One region of the Lelliottia jeotgali genome, then DNA from elsewhere that is predicted to be linked to it. Evidence: predicted binding sites of a transcription regulator. Region 1 holds the regulator's gene; each other region holds the start of a gene.
The links. Region 1 encodes Fur, which represses iron uptake genes when iron is present. Its sites were predicted from a motif close to ATAATAATGAGAACNACTATCAA; they were not measured.
Positions count from the first base shown of each region.

Region 2: fhuE (ferric-rhodotorulic acid/ferric-coprogen receptor FhuE) is a predicted target of Fur. The motif match lies at 1,241-1,263, and genes of this name have one in related genera.
Region 3: sodA (superoxide dismutase [Mn]) is a predicted target of Fur. The motif match lies at 1,099-1,121, and genes of this name have one in related genera.

Region 1 is NZ_JAENMQ010000004.1:4,053-6,324, reverse strand. Features, by position in the region: gene chiP (chitoporin ChiP) at 1-613, shown strand, start outside; gene chiQ (ChiQ/YbfN family lipoprotein) at 659-988, shown strand; gene fur (ferric iron uptake transcriptional regulator) at 1,095-1,541, opposite strand; gene fldA (flavodoxin FldA) at 1,837-2,272, opposite strand, start outside.
Region 2 is NZ_JAENMQ010000004.1:155,320-157,591, forward strand. Features, by position in the region: gene JBO43_RS11525 (MFS transporter) at 1-1,036, opposite strand, end outside; gene fhuE (ferric-rhodotorulic acid/ferric-coprogen receptor FhuE) at 1,301-2,272, shown strand, end outside.
Region 3 is NZ_JAENMQ010000016.1:58,909-61,180, forward strand. Features, by position in the region: gene yiiM (6-hydroxyaminopurine reductase) at 1-330, opposite strand, end outside; gene sodA (superoxide dismutase [Mn]) at 405-1,025, opposite strand; gene rhaT (L-rhamnose/proton symporter RhaT) at 1,315-2,272, shown strand, end outside.

The sequences.
Region 1 (2,272 bases):
CCCATTGACCACCAGCTACCAGTTCTACGGCACACGCGACAAAGTCAGCGATGGCAGCGTGAACGATCTGTATGACGGCACCGCATGGCTGCAGGCGCTGACTTTTGGCTACAAAATCGGGCAGGTGGATTTACGCCTCGAAGGGACTTACGTCAAAGCCGAAGGGCAGCAGGGCTACTTCCTTCAGCGTATGACGCCAACCTATGCATCGTCCAACGGTCGTCTGGATATCTGGTGGGATAACCGCTCTGACTTCAACGCCGACGGCGAAAAAGCACTCTTCTTCGGTGCGATGTATGACCTGAAAAACTGGAATCTTCCGGGCTGGGCAGTGGGTGCTTCCTACGCTTACGCATGGGATGCGAAGCCGGGTGACATGGCGACGCCAGACGCTTACTACGATCCTAACTATCGTCTGAAAGAGTCTTCTTACAGTCTCGATGCGATGTACACCCTGCAGGACGGTCGCGCTAAAGGCACTATGTTCAAACTGCACTTCACGCAGTATGACAACCATTCCGACATTCCAAGCTATGCAGGCGGTTACGGCAACATCTTCCAGGATGAGCGTGACGTGAAATTCATGGTTATCGCGCCATTTACCATCTTCTGATGAACTGTCCGGCGGGACATTCCCGCCGGAATGGAGACCGACATGTTGAAGAAATTAGTCATTGTCGCAGTACTGGCATCAGGACTGGCTGCGTGCGCTCAGCCTCAGGCCCCGAAAGAAGATTCTCGTCTCAAAGAGGCTTACAGCACCTGTATCAATACCGCTGAAGGCTCGCCGGAAAAAATCCAGGCCTGTCAGAGCGTGTTGACGGTACTGAAGAAAGAAAAGGCACATGAGCAGTTCGCCACGCAGGAAAACGTCCGCGTGATGGATTACCAGGCCTGTATCCAGGCGCGTAAGACGGGTAATGGCGAAGCGGTGAAAGCCGATTGCGGTCAGCTCTGGCAGGAGATTCGCAACAATAACGCGCAGTAATTCGCGTTGATTAACGCCCGGCAGCGAAAGCTCGCCGGGCGTTTTTGCATTTATTTCAGGCAAAAAAAAGCCAACCGTCAGGTTGGCTCAGAGTATGAAAACACGATTATTTTGTATCGTGAGCGTGCTCGTTTTCGCGGCAATCGCCTTCAGCACAGTGACCATACAGATACAGGCTATGGTTGGTCAGACGGATGCCATGACGAGTGGCGATTTCACGCTGACGTGCTTCGATAGAGTCATCGCTAAACTCAATCACCTTGCCGCAGTCGAGGCAAATCAGGTGATCGTGGTGATGCTGCTGCGTCAGTTCGAAAACGGATTTACCGCCTTCAAAATTGTGGCGGGTGACAATTCCGGCGTCATCAAACTGGTTCAGAACGCGGTATACGGTCGCCAGTCCAATCTCTTCGCCCATGTCGATCAGACGTTTGTATAAGTCTTCCGCACTGACGTGATGGTTGTCCGGTCCTTGCAGAACTTCCAGGATTTTTAAACGAGGAAGCGTCACTTTCAGGCCAGCCTTCTTTAATGCGGTATTGTTGTCAGTCATGCGGAATCTGTCCTGTTGCTAAACGGTTCACTTCTTTAGAGGAAATGAAAGAAAATGCAGTTGGGATAATGCGTCTCATTATAGAACTGCCATGCCTAAATGAAAACTGCAAGTCTCAAGCAAAGTATGCTTATAAAAACGTGGTATCACCAACAAACTTGTTCGATGGCATCCACTGTAACCCTGGGACATTGTACAGGTATGAACACAAAAGTTAAAAATTTGTAGCAATTATTTTGATTGGAATTATCTATCAATGAGGCATGGCGTAAATCGCCATGCCTCACAGATTTGATCAGGCGTTCAGAATATCGTCGAGGTGCAGTTCTTCGCGGATCTGTTTTACCCACTTGTCGACGCGCTCTGCGGTCAATTCTGGCTGACGGTCTTCGTCAATCGCCAGTCCGACAAAGTGATCGTCGTCCGCCAGGCCTTTAGAGGCTTCGAAATGATAGCCCGCCGTTGGCCAGTGGCCGACGATCGCGGCACCGCGTGGTTCAATGATGTCGCGAATAGTCCCCAGCGCATCACAGAAGTATTCCGCGTAGTCTTCCTGGTCGCCGCAGCCAAACAGGGCCACGAGCTTGCCGTTGAAATCGACTTCTTCCAGCGTCGGGAAGAAATCATCCCAGTCACACTGCGCTTCGCCGTAGTACCAGGTCGGAATGCCGAGCAGCAGAATATCGTAGCCTTCGAGATCTTCCTTGCTGCTCTTAGCAATGTCATGCACG
Region 2 (2,272 bases), 150 kb from region 1:
CCTGGCCTTTCACCTTTTCACCCGCCACGCGGTCGGTATAGATAAAGCCGACAACAAAGAAGAAGTCGTAGCACACACCGTGGAGCAGAATGCCGAGATACAGCAAGAAACGCCCCTCTTCACTCACACCGAGCGCAAAAAACGCATAGCGCACAAACCACGCCAACATGCCAATCAGCAGCATGTATTTGACGCCGAGGCGGCGGAACAGCAGCGGGATCACCAGCATAAAGACGATCTCAGACATCTGCCCGAACGACATGGCGGTGCTGACATCCTGAATCCCTGCATCAGCCAGATATGACGCGGTGTAGGCGTAATACGTGCCGAGCGGCACGGAGATCAGCATCGCGCACAAGGAGAAGATAAAGAAGTGGCGGGTTTTGAGCAGCGCAAAGGCATCCGCGCAGAACAGATCGCGCACGGCAACCGGCAACCCTTTAGCTGGGGCTGGCGTGTGCGGCAGCGTCAGGCTATAGGCGGCCAGCAGAACAGAACTGACGGCTGCGACCTGGAAAATCGTTACGCTGGCTGAAACACCCGTTACGCCAATGAAAATCCCGGCCACAATCCAGCCGATGGTGCCAAAGACGCGCACCACCGGGAAGGTTTTATCGACGTTCGCCAGGCTGTGAAACGCGATGTTGTTGGTTAGCGCCAGCGTCGGCATGTAGCAGAGCGTGTAGCCAAACAGCAGGCCAATCAGCAGAGCGCCGTTTTCAGCGATCAGTGCGCCAGGCACGAACCACAATATCGCCGCGCCGGCCAGGTGCATTACCGCCATCACCTTTTGCGAAGGAAAGAAGCGGTCTACCAGCATCCCGAGCACAAACGGCGACAGAATGGACGCAATCGGACCTGCGGAAAACGCATCACCAATGAGCAGCGACATGTTGTGCTGGGTCATCACCAGCCCAAGCGTGACCGACCAGCTACCCCAGATAAAAAACTGTAAAAACATCATCAGCGACAGCCGCGGAACCAGCAGCCGGTGCTGCGCTATCGCCTTTCCACCACTTTCAGTTGTTGACACCATGATAAGCCTCACCTGTAAAAAAGTAATCGATTACAAAACACATCAAACAAAAAGTAATCGATTACAAAACAAAGATCCTGCTGATCAAAACAGAACTGCGAGAGCGGTCACGATCTAAATTTTCATGTCCTTCGCCACGCTTTCTCCACGATCACACATCTCGTTACATTTACCCGATAAATTAGCCTGCTCTTAATTCATTAAATACTTATGATTCCGATTCTCATTTAAATAACTACACAACAACACTTCCGGACAGGAAAAATGACCTCTTTTAATGGCAGGGAATTAACGAAACCGTTCACGGTTTCACTTATTGCGCTGGCGATCCAGACCGTTGTTCACCCGGCGCTGGCGGCAGAGAACAAAAGCGAACAGGAGATGGTGGTTTACGGGGATGCCAGTACCGCCGCATCTGAACAACAGGATTACGCGGTCAAAACGACGCGTGCGGGGACCAAAATGCTGCTGGCTCCGCGCGATATTCCGCAGTCGGTAAGCGTGGTGACGCAGCAGCGAATGAAAGATCAGGATCTGCAAAATATCGACGAGGTGTTGACCAACGCCACCGGCGTGTCGTCCCAGCAAATTGACAGCGAGCGTTCGAACTACTTCTCGCGCGGGTTTGAAATCACCAACTTCTCTTACGACGACATCCCGACATCAATGGGTGACGCGTGGAACTTCGGTGATGCCACGGAAGACACGGCGATTTACGATCGTATCGAAGTGGTGCGCGGCGCGGCAGGCCTGATGACCGGCGCGGGCGATCCGGGGGCGTCGGTGAATATGGTGCGTAAACGTGCCGACAGCAAGACCGTCACCGGCAACGTCAGCGCCAGCTACGGCAGCTGGAATAAACAGCGCTACGTCGCCGACCTGTCTGCCCCGCTCAACTCTGACGGCAGCCTGCGCGGGCGCGTGATCGCCGGATATCAGGATCAGGACAGCTGGCTGGATCGCTACGGTAAGCGCAAAAAATTCCTTTATGGCGTGATGGATGCGGATCTGACGGACAACACCACCCTTTCGCTCGGCTGGGATTATCAGCAAACCAACACCGCCAATCCAACCTGGGGCGGCTTGCCGAGCCTGTACAGCAACGGTTCGCGTACCCATTACGATCGCAACGTTAACACCTCGGCGGACTGGACCGGGTATTCCATCGAATCGCGCAAAGTGTTCGCCAACCTGTCGCACAACTGGGATAACGGCTGGTCGGTACGCTTCAACGGT
Region 3 (2,272 bases), on a different contig from region 1:
CAACGTATCGCCCCAGCGAAAAATGTCGCCGATAAAGACGTTTTTCTCGGTCAGACCCTCGGTCGACAGATTCTCACCAAATGCTGGCGCAACAAAAAGCTCTGCCTGCTCGGGGAATTCCCGCGCCCAGTGCGAGTAGTGCTCACGCGGATAATGGCACAGCGCGCGCTCCGGCCCGCCGTGGATTTTTTTCTCGGCCTGCTCATCCCCCGCCAGCCCGAGCTCGGTCAGAGTCAGTTCGCCGTCGACCTGCACTTTAGCAATCGCGCTCGGCCGGCTGCCGTCGTAGTCCCTGATCTTGCCTGTAAACACATTCACCGGATGCTGCATGTATCGTGGCTCCTTTCTGCAGATACAAAAAAAGCGAGTCATCAGACTCGCTTCTCGCAGGCGCTAGTGCAACCTTATTTTTTAGCAGCGAAACGCGCGGCTGCTTCGTCCCAGTTGACGACATCCCAGAAGGCTTTGATGTAGTCCGGGCGACGGTTCTGGAACTTCAGGTAGTAAGCGTGTTCCCACACGTCCAGACCCACGATTGGGAAGCCAGACGCACCAGAGATTGCTTCACCCATCAGCGGGGAATCCTGGTTCGCGGTAGAAACCACAGCCAGTTTGTCACCTTTCAGTACCAGCCAAGCCCAGCCAGAACCGAAACGGGTCGCTGCCGCTTTTTCGAATTCTGCTTTGAAGTTGTCCACGGAACCGAAATCGCGCTCGATAGCGGCTTTCAGATCGCCCTGCAGGGTAGTGCCGGTTTTCAGGCCTTTCCAGAACAGGCTGTGGTTAGCGTGACCGCCCGCGTTGTTACGCAGAACGGTTTTCTTGTCAGCCGGCAGTTGATCCAGTTTGGTGATCAGCTCTTCAGCAGACAGGCTGGCGAATTCTGGCAGGCTTTCCAGCGCTGCGTTCGCGTTGTTCACATAAGTCTGGTGATGTTTAGTGTGATGGATTTCCATCGTCTGCTTGTCGAAATGCGGTTCCAGTGCGTCATAGGCATACGGCAGGGATGGCAGTGTATAACTCATAATCCTCTCCATTATTGTCGGGCGGCACAGCTGTTAATGCCGCGTAAGCAGTTGGTTCATTATAGTTAATTAAATGATATTGAAAATGATTATCAATGCCGTAGTTTTTATAAGGTTATTCATTTTGCTGCAAACGCGAATTTGTGAGTCTGCTCACGCGGTTAACGCGCTGATTGCCATAGACAAGAAAAGTACGGCAACCTTCTGAAGGTTCGCTCGCCGCTTAATTTTTAAACTCATCGGAGTCGGAGGGAAGCCACCGGCCTATAAAAACGATGAGGATGTAAAAATGAATCATGCGATTACGATGGGTATTTTCTGGCATTTGATAGGCGCAGCCAGTGCAGCCTGTTTCTATGCCCCGTTTAAAAAGGTCAAACATTGGTCATGGGAAACCATGTGGTCTGTCGGCGGTACGGTTTCCTGGCTGATCCTGCCGTGGACTATCAGTGCCATGCTGTTGCCCGATTTCTGGGGATATTTCTCCTCCTTTAGCGCCTCGACGCTGCTGCCGGTGTTTCTGTTCGGCGCGATGTGGGGCATCGGCAATATCAACTATGGCCTGACCATGCGCTATCTCGGCATGTCGATGGGCATCGGGATTGCGATTGGCATCACCCTGATTGTCGGCACCCTGATGACGCCAATCCTGAACGGTAATTTCGACGTGCTGATCAACACCAAAGGCGGCCAGATGACGCTGCTGGGCGTGCTGGTGGCGGTGGTCGGCGTGGGGATTGTCACCCGCGCAGGTCAGTTGAAAGAGCGCAAAATGGGGATTCGCGCGGAAGAGTTCAATCTGAAGAAAGGTCTGATCCTGGCGGTAATGTGCGGTATTTTCTCCGCCGGGATGTCATTTGCGATGAACGCCGCCAAACCGATGCATGAAGCTGCCGCTGCGCTTGGCGTGGACCCGCTGTACGTCGCGTTGCCAAGCTACGTAGTCATCATGGGAGGCGGTGCGCTGGTTAACCTCGGCTTCTGCTTCATTCGTCTGGCAAAAGTGAAGAATCTGTCGGTAAAAGCCGACTTCTCGCTGGCAAAAAACCTGATCATCACCAACGTGCTGCTGTCGGCACTCGGCGGCCTGATGTGGTATTTGCAGTTCTTCTTCTACGCCTGGGGCCACGCCAGCATTCCACCGCAGTATGACTATATGAGCTGGATGCTGCACATGAGCTTCTACGTGCTGTGCGGCGGGATTGTCGGGCTGGTGCTGAAAGAGTGGAACAACGCCGGACGGCGTC